DNA from 4 places in the Streptomyces rapamycinicus NRRL 5491 genome. Region 4 is predicted to be linked to each of the others. Evidence: riboswitches for the same ligand, from Rfam matches in the RefSeq annotation. Region 4 holds a riboswitch; each other region holds the start of a gene.

What was found. Region 4 has a riboswitch for cobalamin ahead of metE (5-methyltetrahydropteroyltriglutamate--homocysteine S-methyltransferase). Riboswitches for the same ligand answer to the same signal wherever they lie in the genome.
Region 1: linked by a shared signal. The riboswitch ahead of LIV37_RS37530 (cobalamin biosynthesis protein) and the one ahead of metE (5-methyltetrahydropteroyltriglutamate--homocysteine S-methyltransferase) in region 4 are both predicted to bind cobalamin.
Region 2: linked by a shared signal. The riboswitch ahead of LIV37_RS03980 ((2Fe-2S) ferredoxin domain-containing protein) and the one ahead of metE (5-methyltetrahydropteroyltriglutamate--homocysteine S-methyltransferase) in region 4 are both predicted to bind cobalamin.
Region 3: linked by a shared signal. The riboswitch ahead of LIV37_RS42450 (CbtB domain-containing protein) and the one ahead of metE (5-methyltetrahydropteroyltriglutamate--homocysteine S-methyltransferase) in region 4 are both predicted to bind cobalamin.

Annotation. Positions count from the first base shown of each region.
Region 1 is NZ_CP085193.1:8,919,490-8,923,531, forward strand. It holds gene LIV37_RS37525 (cobyric acid synthase) at 1-1,427, opposite strand, end outside; gene LIV37_RS37530 (cobalamin biosynthesis protein) at 1,424-2,407, opposite strand; cobalamin riboswitch at 2,563-2,780, opposite strand; gene LIV37_RS37535 (hypothetical protein) at 2,949-3,200, opposite strand; gene LIV37_RS37540 (inorganic phosphate transporter) at 3,214-4,042, opposite strand, start outside.
Region 2 is NZ_CP085193.1:881,979-886,020, forward strand. It holds gene LIV37_RS03975 (FAD-binding dehydrogenase) at 1-736, opposite strand, end outside; gene LIV37_RS03980 ((2Fe-2S) ferredoxin domain-containing protein) at 909-1,292, opposite strand; cobalamin riboswitch at 1,338-1,515, opposite strand; gene LIV37_RS03985 (hypothetical protein) at 1,531-1,752, opposite strand; gene LIV37_RS03990 (glycoside hydrolase family 97 protein) at 1,945-3,846, shown strand; gene LIV37_RS03995 (hypothetical protein) at 3,877-4,042, opposite strand, start outside.
Region 3 is NZ_CP085193.1:10,251,294-10,255,335, forward strand. It holds gene LIV37_RS42440 (polysaccharide deacetylase family protein) at 1-366, opposite strand, end outside; gene LIV37_RS42445 (MurR/RpiR family transcriptional regulator) at 460-1,359, shown strand; cobalamin riboswitch at 1,454-1,581, shown strand; gene LIV37_RS42450 (CbtB domain-containing protein) at 1,620-1,841, shown strand; gene LIV37_RS42455 (CbtA family protein) at 1,863-2,624, shown strand; gene LIV37_RS42460 (TetR/AcrR family transcriptional regulator) at 2,695-3,345, opposite strand; gene LIV37_RS42465 (FAD-dependent monooxygenase) at 3,427-4,042, shown strand, end outside.
Region 4 is NZ_CP085193.1:10,376,244-10,380,285, reverse strand. It holds gene LIV37_RS43085 (hypothetical protein) at 1-105, opposite strand, end outside; gene LIV37_RS43080 (hypothetical protein) at 465-1,124, shown strand; partial or broken gene LIV37_RS43075 (helix-turn-helix domain-containing protein) at 1,528-1,755, shown strand; gene LIV37_RS43070 (hypothetical protein) at 1,878-2,087, shown strand; cobalamin riboswitch at 2,156-2,377, shown strand; gene metE (5-methyltetrahydropteroyltriglutamate--homocysteine S-methyltransferase) at 2,545-4,042, shown strand, end outside.

The sequences.
Region 1 (4,042 bases), 1.5 Mb from region 4:
CGGCCCGCCGCGGCGGCCACCCGCCGCAGAAACGCCCGCCGGAAGCCGTCGCTCTCCAGCGAGCCGTGCCAGTGCGTGCCCCATACCGAGCCCACCCGGCAGCCGTCCAGGAAGGGCTCCTCGGCCCCGTCCAGCAACTCGGCGACCCCGTGGTGGATCTCGTAGCCCTCCACCCGCTCGCCGAGCGCCTCGCCCACCGGCCGGGCCAGGGTCTTCTCGGCCGCGAACCGCACCCGCACCGGCAGCAGCCCGAGCCCGGCGACCTTCCCGGCCCTTGACTCGACCTCGTCCTCGATGCGCTCCCCGAGCGCCTGGAAGCCGCCGCAGACGCCCAGCACCGGACGGCCCTCGGCGGCCCGCCTGGCGATCGCGTCGGCCAGCCCGCGCTCACGCAGCCACTCCAGCGCCCTTACAGTGCCCCGGGTGCCCGGCAGCACCACCAGATCGGCGTCGGCCAGCTCCTCGGGCCGATCCACGAACCGCACGATCACGCCCGGCTCTGCCGCCAGCGCGTCCACGTCCGTGAAGTTGGACATCAGCGGCACGGCGGCGACCGCGATCCGCAGGACGTCCGCGCCGTAAGGGGGCGCCACGACGCTCTCCCGCACCGTGCCGCGCAGCGACACCCGCAGCCCGTCCTCCTCGTCGATCCCCAGCCCGTGGGCGAACGGGAGCACCCCGACGGTCGGGCGTCCGGTGAGGCCGCGCAGCATCTGGAGCCCGGGCTCCAGAAGGCTCACATCGCCGCGGAACTTGTTCACCAAGTAGGCGGCCACATGCCGTTGGTCCGCCGCCGACAGCAGCGCGGTCGTGCCGAAGAAGGACGCGAAGACGCCACCGCGGTCGATGTCCCCGACCACCACGACCGGAAGCCCGGCGGCCCGCGCCAGCCCCATGTTGACGATGTCGGTGCGGCGCAGATTGATCTCGGCCGGGCTGCCCGCGCCCTCGCAGATCACCGCGTCATGGGTGCGCCGCAGCTCCTCCAGGCACTCCGTGACGGTCCCCAGCAGCTCCTCCCGCCCCGCGGAGAGCCTCTCACCGGGCGAGGGGGCTCCGGGCCCGCCGAAGTACCCGCGCGCGCTCAGCTCGCCCACCGGCTTGCCCAGCAGCACCACTTGGCTGCTGCGGTCGCTGCCCGGCTTCAGCAGGACCGGGTTCATCAGCGCGCTCGGCTCGACGCGCGCGGCGGCGGCCTGCATGGCCTGCGCCCGCCCGATCTCCGCCCCCTCCCGGGTGACGAAGGAGTTGAGCGACATGTTCTGCGCCTTGAACGGCGCCACGCTGACGCCCTTACGGGCGAGCCACCGGCAGATCCCGGCCGTCACCACGCTCTTGCCCGCGTCGGAGGTCGTGCCCGCGACGAGCAGCCCCCCACCGCGCGCCCCGGAACCGTCCGTGCCGCCCTTACCGCGTATCCCACTCATCCGCCGCCCCTTCCCAAGGCCCGGGGCCGCCCCGTCATCGTCCTCAGGACCGGCCGGGCCACTATGGACAACCCGAGCGCCAGGACGCCGACGCGCCGCGACAGCCGTATCGCCCGCTCGATGTCGGCCGACTCCACCGGCCGCCCGCCGGAGTTGAGCACCGGCCGGTGCTCGACCCGGCCGCCGTACGCGAGGGTGCCGCCCAGCCGGACGCCGAGCGCACCCGCGAAGGACGCCTCCACGGGGCCCGCGTTGGGGCTCGGATGGCGCCGGCCGTCGCGCCGCCAGGCGCGCCACGCACCGCGCGGATCGGGGCCCGCGAGCGTCGCCAGGGCCGCCGTAAGGCGCGCACCGGGCCAGCCGGCCACATCGTCCAGCCGGGCCGCCGCCCAGCCGAACCGCCGGTAGCGCGGCGACTTGTGGCCCACCATGGCGTCCAGGGTGTTGACGGCGCGGAAACCTATGAGCCCCGGCACTCCGCCCACGGCGCCCCACACCAGCGCGCCCACGACCGCGTCGGAGGTGTTCTCGGCCACCGATTCGACGACCGCGCGGGCTATCTGCGGCCCGTCCAGCGCCTGCGGATCGCGGCCGCACAGATGCGGCAGCCGCTCCCGGGCGACCTCGAGGTCCCCGGCGGCCAGCGCCCCGCCGACGGCCCGTGCCTCACGGCCCAGGCTCGTGCCGCCCAGCACGGCCCAGGTGGCGGCGGCGGTCAGCGCGACCTCCGCGCCACGGCGGCCGTCAAGGCCCCGTACGGCGCGGCTCAGCAGCGCGGCACCGGCGGCCGCGCCGCCCGCGCACAACGCGGTGTGCAGGGCCCCGTAACCCCGGTGGTCGCGCCACAGCCGGCGCTCGGCGGCCGCGGCGGCGCGCCCGAACGCGGCCACCGGATGGCCGCGGCGCGGATCACCCGTGGCGAGGTCGCCGAGGAAGCCGAGGGCGGCGCCGCACGCGAACGAGGCGTGGTCGGCACGCATCCGTCAGGCCGCCGTCACGCCTCGGCGCGGCGATACGGGACCAGAGGGACCAGAGGGGCCAGTGGGGCCGGAAGAGCCGAATCGGACAGGGAGGGCTGGCGGCGTGGCGATGCCGGGCATGGCGGTATGTCCTCACTCAGGGTCCTCGCCCTGGTTCGACGTGACCGGCGGTGAGAGTCTCCTGGCTCCCGGATCCGCGGCCCTCCCGGTCTTCCAGCCCCGCGTACGCGACGAACCGTACGGACGAGCCGTGACCCCATACAGGCGATGGGAGGGTGCTCCCCGGTGACAGTGGCGGGACCGCGCCGGATTCTCACCGGCTTCCTCTCCTGCCGCCGTTTGGCTCGGGAAGTCCACCATGGGCCGCGAATGGCCGTCAACTCGCATATGACCCATGACGCCCGAGTGTGCCGAGCCCCACAGACCACCGCCCCTCACAGAACGGCCGCCGGACGGTCGGCGCTGGTCAGCGCCACCATCCGGCGGCCGGTGGGTCGTTCGGGGAAGCGGGGCCCTTATACGACGAAAGGAAGCGGGGTCCTCAGGCGACGATCAGATAGATGCCGTACGCCACGACCCCGGCGCACACCGCGAAGCAGGCGTACGCGCCGGTGCGGGCGAGCGGGGAGGCGCCCATGGCGCCCCCGGGCACGGCGGCGGCCGTACCGCCCTGCTCCGGCGCCGTCTTACGGGAGGTGCCGACGATGCCCAGGGTGAAGACGCCCACCATGGCGACCGTCACCGCGAGGCTGATGCCGAAGACCTGGCCGAGTGCCGCCCAGTCGATGCTCATGTTTCCTGGCTCCTTAGCGGGTGGTGCTGCTCGCGACGGCGGGGGTGGGGGGCTGCTCGGGCGTGCTCTCCGGGGTGGTGTCCCCGGGGGCGGCGCTCGACGCACCGGCGGGCGGCGGGGCCACGGACCGCAGGGCGGCCGTGACGGCGCCCACCGGCTCCTGGGTGCCGACCTCGTTGACGTTGGTGTGGTCCACGGGCTTGCGGCGCGACAGCATCCAGATCGCCCCGCAGGCCAGGACGGCGAGCACGGCCACCGCCGTGATTCCCGCGTTCCCCTGGTCGGCCAGGAGCGCGGCGGCGCCCGCCACCAGACCGGCGGCCGGCAGGGTCAGCACCCAGGCGACCACCATCCGGCCCGCGGTCGACCAGCGCACCACGGCGCCCTTACGGCCGACACCCGCGCCCATGACGGCGCCGGAGCAGACCTGGGTGGTGGACAGCGCGAAACCGATGTGGGAGGAGGCGAGGATGACGGTGGCGGCGCCGGTCTGGGCGGCGAAGCCCTGCGGCGGCTGGATGTCGGTGATGCCCTTGCCCATGGTGCGGATGATGCGCCAGCCGCCCAGGTAGGTGCCGAGCGCGATGGCCAGACCCGCCGAGACGATGACCCACAGCGGCGGGTCGGAGTCGGGCGCCACCACGTTCCCGGTGACCAGCGCCAGGGTGATCACGCCCATCGTCTTCTGGGCGTCATTGGTGCCGTGGGCCAGGGAGACCAGGGCGGCCGAGGCGATCTGCCCCGCGCGGTAGCCCTTCGCGGTGTCCTCCGGGGAGCGGTCGCGGCCGAGCCGGTAGGTGAGCCGGGTGGCGGCCAGCGTGGCGATGCCGGCCACGATCGGC
Region 2 (4,042 bases), 9.5 Mb from region 4:
GGATCGAGCCGCTCACCCCGGTGACGGTGCCACCGGTGACGATCAGCTCGTCCACCCGGTGCCGGAACTTGAAGGTCACCCGGCCGTCCTTCGCGGCGGCCCGTACCTTCTTCTCAAATGGCTCGACCACGGCCGGACCGGTGCCCCAGGTGACATGGAAACGCGGCACCGAGTTGCCGTGGCCGTCCGCGAGGCCGCCGCCGCGCTCGGCCCAGCCGACGATCGGGAACCACTGCACACCGAGCCCGTGCAGCCAGGACCGCTTCTCCCCGGAGGCGAAGTCCACATACGCCTCCGCCCACTTGTGGGCCCAGTGGTCCTGGCCGCCGGGGTCGGTGACACCGCGGTCGAAGCCGGCCGTGCCGAGCCAGTCCTGCCAGGCCAGTTCGGGGGAGTCCTTGATCCCCATCAGCCGCTGTTCCTCGGAGTCGACGAAGAACAGGCCGCCGAAGGACCAGAACGCCTGGCCGCCGAGGTTGCTCTCGGGCTCCTGGTCGAGGAGGAGCACCTTGCGCCCCGCGGCGGCCAGTTCCGCCGTGGCCACCAGCCCGGCGAGCCCGTGGCCGACCACGATGGCGTCCGCGTCCGAGGACGCCCCGGAGGCGGCGAAGGCCGGAACCGCCGCCTGGGCGAGCGCGGCACCGGCGAGCACACCGCCCGCCGCCGTCAGGGCGCGGCGGCGGCTGATCCCGCTGATCCCGGCGGGCGACGCGGAATTCTCTGTGGAGTTCTCCATGAGCTGCCTTCCGGGAGGGGTTCGGAGGGTGCGGGAGATACGGAGGGGGCCGCCGCGACGGAATCGTGTTACCGGCCGACAACGTGTTACCGACGGTAGCCCACGGGGTGCGAGGCCGCCAGAGTTCTGCTCACAGGAGCAACTCCCCTACGTGGCAGGGGACTTCGGGCGTTCAGCGACCGCCCGGTGACGGCTCGGCCGAGGCACTCCCCCGCGGCGAGAAGGCGTACAGATCGAGGATGTCGGGCAGCGGCACCACCCCGGGGCCGCCCGCCCGGACCCAGGCCACGATGTCCTCCGTCGCGTCCGGGTCGTTGACCAGGCCGAGCCAGACCGGCCGGCCCCCGGCGGCCCGTCCGGCGGCCGACGGCTGCACCACGATCACATTGGCCTGGTCGCAGACGTCCAGACACTCGGAGACGCGTACGGGCGCCTCCGCACCGAGCCGCGCGAGCTGCGCGGCGTGGTCGACGCCGGTCACCTTGGGACTGCCGCAACAGCAGTCCCGGCACACGGTCACCCGGCACGGCAGCGGATCGGCCGGCCCTACGGGCACGCCGCACCACCCCTCCTCCGGGGAAGTCCGCCCCGGTGTCGATCGAGGAGGCGACCGCGTGAGTCTCCTGGCTCTCGGGTCGATGCTCGTCCCGGCCTTCCCACCCGCGCATGCGGGCAGTGGCCTGTCCGGGATCCGCTCGCCGATCACAGTGGCGGTACCGCGCCGGATTCTCACCGGCTTCCTCGTTCCGCCGTCGCCCTTGTCGCCCGGCATCATCGCATCCCGGGCGCCCCGCTCACTCCCTCGGGGCTCCGCAGCGCGCACAGCGAGCGAAGTGGGCGGTGTCCTGGATCGCGCCGCAGTCGGCGCAGACCCGCTCCAGCCAGCAGGCGGGGTCCCCGCCCTCGGGCTCGGCGGGCGCCGGGTCCGCCGCCTCCCGGTCCGCGGTCTCCGGGTCCACCGCCTCCCGGTCCGCCGTCCCCGGGTCCGGGTCGCCGGGCCGAGCCGTGCCGCTCATCGTGTGCGCCTCCTCATCCGGACCGTGCGCGGGTCCGTCAGCCGACCCTCTACCCCTGGTGGCGTCTCCGGAAGCAGCCAAGCTATAGATCCGATCTCTCACGCGCCCACGACCCTTGACGGGGCGTAATATCGCCCGCCCCCTCCCCAGTTATCGGATGACTCGGTAACGTATCCGCCTCGGGAGGCAACGATGCCGAGATCTTACCGACGCTCCGCAGTGGCATTTCTGCTCTGCGGCGTCCTGGCCATGACGCTCTTCGTCACCGGGCCCGCACAGGCGAAGGACTCCGCCTGGACCGTGCGCGGCCCCTCGCCCCACTCCGGTCCCCTCGCCCAACTGCGGCTCGACGGCGCCTCGGGAGCGCTGGCGCTCCAGGTGTCCCGGGGCGGACGTACGGTGATCGAGCCCTCGCCCGTGGGCATCGTCACCGAGCGGGCGGATCTGTCGCACGGGCTGCGCTATCTGGGACGCCACGACCGCACCGTCGTGGAGCGCTACCGGTCGACGGTCGGCAAGCAGCGCTCGCGCACGGCACGGATGACCGAGACCCGCTTCCGGTTCCGCGGCGGCGGGAACGCCCGGCTGGACCTCGTGGTGCGGGTCTCGGACGACGGGGTCGCCTATCGCTACGACCTGCCCTCCGGCAGCGGCGATGTCCTCGGCGAGACCTCGGCCTTCACCCTGCCCCCGGACGCGGCCGCGTGGCTGGGCGACTACCGCAAGGACAACGAGAACCTGTTCAAGGAGTACACCGCGGCGACCGCGCCCACCGGTGAGTACATGGCGCAGGCGCTCTTCGAGACGGGCGGCGGCTACGCGCTGATCGCGGAGTCGGATCTCACCGGCCGCTACTCCGCCGCCCGGCTGACCCACCAGCAGGGCATGCCCACGTACCGCATCGGCCTGTGGGACGAGCGGGTCGAGTCCGACGGGCCGCTCAGCACACCCTGGCGCGCCCTCATCGTGGGCGATCTGCCGACCGTCACCCAGTCCACCTTCACCGACGATCTGGCACCGGCGTCACGGGTCGCCGACACCTCGTGGATCCGGCCCGGACCCGCCCTGTGGACCTGGCTCGCGGGCGGCAAACCGGCCGGGCAGAGCCTGTCGATGCAGAAGGGGTACGTGGACTACGCGGCCCAGCGCGGCTGGCCGTATGTCGTGGTGGACGCGGGCTGGTACTTCGACCCCGACCAGTGGGACGTCACCGATCCCGACTGGCAGCGGAACAGCTGGATCCCGCAGCTCGTGGACTACGCCCGCGAGCGGCAGGTGGGCATCCAGGTCTGGATCCACCACCGTGACCTCGACACCGCCGAGGAACGCGAGCAGTGGCTGCCCACGCTGGAGCGGTGGGGGGTGAAGGGCGTCAAGATCGACTTCATGGACTCCGAGTCCCAGGAGACACTGCGCTGGTACGACGAGATCCTCAAGGACACCGCGGCCCACCATCTGCTCGTCAACTTCCACGGCTCGACGATCCCCAAGGGCATTCAGCGCACCTGGCCGCAGGTGATGTCGATGGAGGGCGTGAACGGCGAGGAGAAGCGGACCAACACCCCGCAGCACCTGGCCACGCTGCCGTTCACCCGCAATGTCATCGGCTCCATGGACTTCACCCCCGGGGCCTTCCACCGGCCCGAGCGCCCCAACGCGGTGTCGGACGCGGGCGAAGTCGGGCTGTCGGTGCTCTACGAGTCCGGTATCCAGAACCTGGCGGGCACCCCGGAGTCCTATGACGCCCGTCCGCTCGCCCGCCGGTTCCTGGAGCAGATCCCGGCCACCTGGGACCGCACCCGGCTGCTGGCGGGGCGGCCGGGTGAGAGCGCCGTGCTCGCCCGGGCCAGCGGCTCGCGGTGGTTCATCGGCGGTACGTTCACCGGTCCCGCGCACACCGCCGAGGTGCCGCTGCGGCTGGAGCCGGGCCGCTGGCTGGTCGATCTGATCCTGGACGGCCCGGACGGCCTGGTGCGCAAGCCCACGGTGGTGCGCGGCGGGCAGACCCTGTCCGTGCCGGTCGCGGCGGACGGCGGGTTCGCCGCCATCGCCTGCCGCTGGCGGCCCGGCCTGTCGACCTGCGACCGCCCCTGACCGCCCCCTACGACCCGGGCTGACCACCCGTCACGCGGACACCCCGTCCAGGACGCCCGTCCAGATGCCGAGCGCCGGAAGGCAGACGCCGGCCGCGAAGACCCATGCGGCGGCGACGGCACGGGCGTAGGGGGCGGGGTGGCCGCCGGTCCACCCTCGGGAGAGGGCCCTCAGCCGGTCGGCCTTCTGCCGTGTC
Region 3 (4,042 bases), 120 kb from region 4:
CGAGTAGTACAGCTCGTGCATATAGCCGTGGTGGCCCAGCTCATGGCCGCGGTCCGCGATGGTCTTCAGCAGGCCGGGCCAGCTCTCGCCGGTCCAGCCGGGGACGAAGAAGGTGGCGGGGATCCGGAAGTCCGCCAGCAGGTCCAGGATCCGGGGGGTGCCCCGGTGCGGGCCGTAGGCGCCGAGCGAGAACAGCCGTGGTGAGCGCCAGATGTCGGGGGCGTGGCCGAGGTTGGCCAGCAGCGCCGGGCCGTCCACGTCGAAGCTCAGCATCACGGCGCAGCGGGCGCCGCCCGGCCACCGGGGGCGGTCGACCGCCCCCGGTCGGGGCCGGGGGCCGGGCGTCGGGGTGGCGGAAGTGGTCATGGATGGCTCCGTAGTATCTGCTACGAACTTGTCGTGAATGCGACGCGAGGAAAGTAGGATGCGCCGCGGACGCACGTCAAGAGAGGACAACCGATGGAAATGGCGGAGATCCCGGAGGGCGCGCCGCTCCAGCAGCGGGTGGCGGCCGCCTGGCCGCGGCTCGCCCCCGCCGAGCAGAAGGTCGCGGCGTTCCTCAGGGAGCATCCGCAGGAGGTGGGCTTCTCCTCCGCCAGCGAACTCGGCGCGCTCACCGGCACCAGCGACGCCACGGTGGTGCGCACCGCCAAGGCCCTCGGCTACAGCGGCTTCACCGGTCTCAAGCACGCCGTGGCCCGGTCGCTCGCCACCCTGATGCGGCCCTCCGCGCGGCTGCGCAGCCGCGTCGAGCACATGGCCGGATCCACCGAGGAACTGCTGGACCGGGTCTTCGAGGACGCCGCCGAGGTGATCCACGAGACCCGGCGCAGCCTGCGCGCCGACGCCTTCGCCGCGGCCGTGGAGCTGCTGCTGCCCGCCAAGGAGGTCATGACCTTCGGCGCCGGCCCGTCCGGCATCATCGCCGAGTACCTCGCGTTGAGGCTCAACCGGCTGGGGCTCAGGGCCCGTCACACGGCGGACATGGGCTTCAGGCTGCCGGACGCGCTGGTGCCGCTCTCGGCGGACGATGTCGTGGTGATCTTCGGCCCGGCCCGGCTCTTCAAGGAGATCGAGGTCATCGTCGACCACGCCGAGGAGGTGGGCGCCCCGGTCGTCCTGATCACCGACGCCCTCGGCCCGGCGCTCGGCGACCGGGTGGCCGTCACCCTCCTCGCCACCCTCTCCGCCTCCGGGGCCACCCGCGAGGCACTCGGCTCACTGGCCGTGGTCGACGCCCTGGCCCTGGCCGTGGCCTCCCAGTTGGGCGAGCGCGCGCTGGAGACCTCCGAGCTGCTGACCCGCCTGCGCGGCCACTTCCTGCCGCCCGGCAGCCCCCATTACGGGCGTGACGAGTGATGCGTGTGCGTCCTGCCGGGACCGGCCGCCCGGTATGAGAGAGGCGTCTCACCAGGTGGGCGGTCTTGGCCAGGCATCCGACACGCGGTACCTTCGGTGGGATATCGACGATGGTCTGACGGAAGCCGGTGGGAATCCGGCACGGTCGCGCCACTGTGAACGAGACGTATCCGAAAGGGACGTTCCGTGAGTCAGACCCGCAGCCATCGTCCTGTGCACCACCGAGATGGGACGCGAACTCCCTTTAGGAGGCCACTGTCATGGCGCAGCATGTCGCGCAGCCGACAGCCACCACTCCCGCCCTGCCCGCCACGCTGCCGCTGAAGGCGATAGCTCCCTGGGCCGTCTTCTTCGGCATCCTGATGCTGGTTCTGCTGTACTTCGTCGGCGCCGAGCAGGGCGCCACCGCGGTCGTCTCCGGCTCGGGTGTCCACGAGTGGGTGCATGACGCCCGCCATCTGCTCGGCTTCCCCTGCCACTGACGCGAGGGACGCCGCACCCCCATGAACTCCGCAACAGTGAGAAACCTGTTGGCGCGGGGCATGCTCGCCGGTCTTGGTGCCGGTGTGCTCGCCCTGATCGCCGCCTATTTCCTCGGTGAGCCGAACGTCGACCGCGCGATCGGCTTCGAGGAGGCCCACGCCCCCGCGCATGAGCACGAGGTCGAGATCGTCTCCCGTAGTCTGCAGTCCACCGCGGGCCTGGCCACCGGTGTGCTGATCTACGGGATCGCGTTCGGCGGCATCGCCGCCCTCGCCTACTGCGTCGCCCTCGGCCGCGTCGGCCGCTTCAGCCCGCGGGCCACCGCGCTGCTGCTGTCCGGCTGCGCGCTGCTCGCGGTCTATGTCGTGCCGTTCCTGAAGTACCCGGCCAACCCGCCCGCCGTCGGCAACGGCGACACCATCGGCAAGCGGACGACGCTGTACTTCCTGATGATGGTGCTCAGCGTGCTCCTCGCGATCGCCGCCACCATCCTCGGCAAGCGGCTCGCCCCGAAGCTGGGCACCTGGTACGCCACCGTCGCCGCGGTGGCCGCCTTCGCCGTCGTCATCGGGCTGGCGTTCGCCTTCCTGCCCGTCATCAACGAGGTCCCGGCGGACTTCCCGGCCACCGTCCTGTGGCGGTTCCGGCTGTCCGCCCTCGCCATGCAGCTGATCCTGTGGGGTGGCTTCGGCCTCCTCTTCGGCGAGCTCGCCGAGCGGTTGCTGAACCCCAGGCCCGCGAAGGCCGAGGACAGCCGGGCGATGGCGGCCGCCCCGAACTGACCGACCACGCCGAGACGCACGAGGGCCCGCGGAACCATTTCCGGGGCCCTCTCGCGTTGAGCGCCTTGCGTTACTTCCGCGGGGGCGGGCGCCGCAGCCCGTTCTCCAGCAGCGCGAACGCGTGCTCCGCGTCGGCCACCGCACCCGCGTAGCGCTCGTCGGCCGGTTCCCCGTACGTCACGCGTGCGGTGTTGTCCTGTGCGAGTGACCACTGGACGGCGACGATTTGGACGGCGGCCAGCCGCGCGGTGAGTTCCGGGGTGTCCGCCGACTCCCGCAGCGCCTGCGCGAGCGCGCGCTCGGCCCCTGCCTTGAACCGCTCCATCCGGGCCACCAGCGAGGGCGTGTCGAGGATCATCCGGGTGAGCTTGAGGATCTGGGGATGGTCGTTGAGCCCGGTGATCGGGTCCCGTTCGCGCAGGCCCTTGAGGAAGTGCTCGCGCAGTGCGGTCAGCGGGGCGGTGCGGGGCGGGCGGGCCCGTACGACGCGGGCGCTTTCGGTCTCGTGGTCGGCGAGGCGGTGCACCACGAGGTCTTCCTTCGCCGGGAAGTAGGCGAAGAGCGTGCGCTTGGACACCTCGGCCGCCTCGGCCACCTGGGCCACCGACACCTGGTTGAAGCCGCGTTCGAGGAAGAGCGTGATCGCCGCCTCGGAGATCGCCGCGTGGGTCCGCTGCTTCTTCCGCTCCCGTAGCCCTGGCTTGCCGTCCACGACGACCACCGTAGCAGAGCGATTGCCCTCAGGAGATTTCTGCACCTGGTATACATATAGTCCGAGGAGAGAAATCGAGAGGGAGTGACCGTGTCGACGGAGAAGACGGAGAGCGCGACCGAGGTCGTCATCGCGGGCGCCGGCCCGACCGGGCTGATGCTGGCGTACGAGCTGGCGCTGGCCGGGGCCGAGACCCTGGTGCTGGAGAAGCTGGACCAGCGCATCGAGCAGGTGAAGGGCGGCGCGATCCAGCCACGTACGGCCGAACTGCTGGAGTCGCGCGGGTTGTTGGAGCCGATGCTGCGGCGGGCCACCCCGCGTGACCCGGTGGGCGGGCACTTCGCGATGCTGCCCGTGCCCTTGGACTGCACCCCCTGGCGGACCAGGCACAACAGTCCGATCGGCATCCCTCAGTGGAAGATCGAGGAGGTGCTCGAAGAGCGGGCGACCGCCGCGGGCGCGCGGGTTCTGCGTTCCACCGCCGTCTCGAAGGTCGAGCCGGACGAGGACGGTGTGGTCGTGACGGCGGACGGCCTACGGGTGCGGGCGCGCTATCTGGTCGCGTGCGACGGCGGCCACAGCACGGTGCGCAAACTGCTGGAGCTGCCGTTTCCGGGGCGGGCCGGGACCCATCAGGCGGTGCTGACCGACATCCGGCTGACCGCGGTGTCCTCGCTGGTGCCCAAGCAGATGGGGCACATCAGCA
Region 4 (4,042 bases):
CAGCACGGGGGCCGACCAGGACGTCGTGCAGGAACGGCCCGGTGAAGCGGTGGTGCTGGACATCGGACCGGCGGCCGTACTGGCAGCTGCGAGGGAGTCACTCACGGCCTACCGCCTCCTGGAGGAGCGTTACCCGAACACCCATCCCGGGCGAACGCACATGCCATGTCGATAGGCCAAAGATCGCGCACACGCGAGAGAGAAGGCCGCACTTCCCTCGCATCTGCGGCATGGCGGAATTCGGCTCACCGGTGGTCCGGGTGACGACCGCACCGCAGGCGCCGGAGCCGCCGGGGCCGAGGTGCCCTCGACCAGAGTCGTATCACCGCCCCGCCCGTGGTCGAAGGCGATGCGAGCCGCCGGGCTGATGTGCCCGCCGGGCCGCACGGACAGACTCGTTCACGAGCCGAGACAGTCGACCACCGCCCGCGCGGCGGATCCCAGCAAGCAGCGGGAGCAGAGGCATGTTGAAGGAGTGGCGGCATCGTCGGGCCGTGCAGCGGGTCAAGCCCGGGGATGGGCGAGCACTGAAGCGTTTCCGCTGGTGGCAGTCGCTTTCCCGGGCACTGTTCCATCTGAGGCTGATGGACGGCGACAGCGGGCAGACAGTCTACTCCGTCGACGTCAGGCATCAGCAGCACTCGTCCTCGTCCGGCAGGGTCGTAGCCCACCTGTACCTCGACGGCAGGCATCACGCCGAGTCCACAGTGCCTGCCGTCTTCCCCGTCCAGGGCGGCACCGTCGAGGTAAGGGCGAGCACCGTCGGGCTCAAGCGCTGCCACTACGTCACCGCCGAGGGGGCCGAGTTCCAGCTCGTCCCGGACCCCGCCTCCGCCGAGGGGCGCCGGGCGCGCCTCGACCGATCGCACCCCGCGCTGAGCCGTTGTATGGGTTTCCTCTCGGGGACCGTGCTCGTCGTCGGCGTGGTCCTCCTGGCCCTTCAGCTCGCCGAACAGATCACCCGGGATCCGGAGGGCGTCGCCCAGTACGCCGGGACTCTCACCTCGCCCATTGACCTCTCGGGATGGGCCAACACCGTGGTCGGGCTCTGCACTGTGGCGGCCAGCACCGAGCGGGCGCTACGGCTGCGCTACAACTGGCTGCTCGACGGCGCGGCGGGCTGATCCCGGGCAGGCACCGCTGGTCGGCGCCGCGGAGATCCATCAGAAGCCCCCTAGTCCAACACCCCGGCGCACTTGTCCATGGGCGGCCGCCCCGCCGCCGTCCCAAGGTGGAGCACTGTTCCCACCAGCGAGGGAGGAGCCGCGCGTTGACCCATACAGAGGAGGGCCGGCCGGAGGGGTGGCGGCCCGGCCGCAGAGCGGTCGTGGTCACCACCACACTGGCCGGAATCGGAACGGCCATCGGCGCGGGCGGTGGTACCGCGCACGCCCGTGACACCGCGTCCGCCCGCGCCACCGAGCGCACCGAGCGCACCTTGCGGTCGAAGCGGCTGGAGGTCCGGGTGGACCCGGAGTTCCCGCGCATCGTCGCGTACACCGACCGCGAGAGCGGCGCGGCCTGGTCGGCACCGAACTGCCGGTGGCCGCCATCGCCCGCCGCGTCGGCTACGACGACCCCGCCTACTTCAGCAGGCTGTTCGCCCGCCGCGTGGGCACCGCACCGGTCCGCTTCCGCGAACAGCAGTGCCGCTCGGTCCCCGGCGGTTTCACCAACCGCGTCCCCGACCCGGCCCGCCCGCCGACCATCCCGCCCTGCGCCCCGGCGGACGACGCGCGGCTCGGCGGCGGATGATGTGACAGCGGGTGACGTGTTACCCCATTGGGGGGACGTTGGGCCGCGATCCGCCCGACAAAGGGGCACCATGCATGCGAAGCCGGTCATTTCCGGCCGCTCATCCCCAGCAAGGAGTTCCCATGCGTATGCGGACCGCCCTGTCCACGCTCGCTCTCACCGCCGCGTCCCTCGCCGTCGGCGCGACCGGTGCCGTCGCGGAGGACACTCCCGATGTCACCGTCAACAACACCAGCAGCACGACCTTCCCCGGCGTATGCGCCAGCAACCAGTTCTCCTTCGTCACCGTCCCGGTCAACCTGGTGGGCGAGTCGGACTCCGGAGCGTGCTGACCCCCTGCTCCACGCGCCCGTGAGGAGCGGAACCCCCGGCCGACACGGCCGGGGGTTTCCCATGCCGTAGGCTGGCCGGTGCAGCTGGTTCGCCCCGTCCGCCAGGCGGGAGGCGTCGCAAGAGGGAACCCGGTGGAAATCCGGGACTGCCCCGCAGCGGTGAGCGGGAACGACCGCCGTCATACGCACTGGGTCCGGTGAGAAGGACCTGGGAAGCGACGGCCAGTAGGTGTCCTCCTGAGGAGGACGCGCCCGTGAGTCCGAAGACCTGCCATCTGCCCGCGTACGGACCACCCGTGCGCGGACATCCCGGTGACCTCGAGGGCGGGTCGGCGAACAGGTACCAGGTGGACGACCGCGCGCCTGCCGCGCGAGGTCGTGGCGTCCGGTCCGTCACCCTTCGCGCTCTCCTCCCGTCGCCGGGACCTCAGGGATTCATCTCGCGAAGGAGATCTCCGTGACCACCAAGTCCGCAGCCGCGGCGGCACGGGCCACCGTGTACGGCTACCCCCGCCAGGGCCCGAACCGGGAACTGAAGAAGGCGATCGAGGGCTACTGGAAGGGCCGCGTCACCGGCGACGCGCTGAGGGCCACCGCCGCCGAACTGCGCCGCGCCAACTGGCGGCAACTGGCCGGGGCGGGCATCGACGAGGTCCCCACCGGCGACTTCTCGTACTACGACCATGTGCTGGACACCACCGTCATGGTCGGCGCCATCCCCGGCCGCCACCGGGACGCGGTCGCCGCCGACCCGCTCGACGGGTACTTCGCGATGGCGCGGGGCACCCAGGACGTGGCGCCGCTGGAAATGACCAAGTGGTTCGACACCAACTACCACTATCTGGTCCCCGAACTCGGTCCGGACACGGTGTTCGCGGCCGACTCCGCCAAGCAGGTCGCGGAGCTCAAGGAGGCCATCGCCCTCGGGCTGACCGCGCGACCGGTCCTCGTCGGCCCCGTCACGTACCTCCTGCTCGCCAAGCCCGCGCCCGGCGCGCCCGCCGGCTTCGAGCCGCTCACCCTGCTGGACCGGCTGCTTCCGGTGTACGCCGAGGTCATGGCCGACCTGCGGGCGGCCGGTGCCGAATGGGTGCAGCTCGACGAGCCCGCCCTGGTCCAGGACCGCACCCCCGCCGAGCGACACGCGGCCGGGCGCGCCTACCGCGACCTGGGCGCCCTCACCGACCGCCCGAAGCTGCTGGTCGCCTCGTACTTCGACCGTCTCGGCGAGGCGCTGCCGGTGCTGGCCAAGGCCCCGGTCGAGGGGCTGGCGCTGGACTTCACGGAGGCCGCCGCGGCGAACCTGGACGCGCTGGCCGCCGTCGGCGGGCTGCCCCGCAAGCGGCTGGTCGCCGGTGTCGTCAACGGCCGCAACATCTGGGTCAACGACCTGGAGAAGTCCCTGGCCACGCTCGGCACCCTGCTGGGCCTGGCGGACCGGGTCGACGTGGCCGCCTCCTGCTCGCTGCTGCACGTCCCGCTCGACGCGACGGCCGAGCGGGACGTCGAACCGCAGATCCTGCGCTGGCTGGCCTTCGCCCGGCAGAAGACCGCGGAGATCGTCACCCTCGCCAGGGGCCTGGCCCGCGGCACCGGCGCGATCACCGCCGAACTGGCCGCGAACCGGGCCGACCTCGCCTCCCGCGCGGGCTCCCCCATCACCCGCGACCCGGCCGTCCGCGCCCGCGCCGCCGTGGTCACCGAGGCCGACGCCCACCGCTCCCAGCCGTACGCCGAGCGCACTGCGGCCCAGCGCGCCCACCTCCGGCTGCCGCTGCTGCCGACCACCACCATCGGCTCCTTCCCGCAGACCGGCGAACTCCGCACCGCCCGCGCCGACCTGCGCGGGGGCCGGATCGACACGGCCGGGTACGAGGAGCGCGTCAGGGCCGAGATCCAGGAGGTGGTCTCCTTCCAGGAGAAGACCGGCCTGGATGTGCTGGTGCACGGCGAGG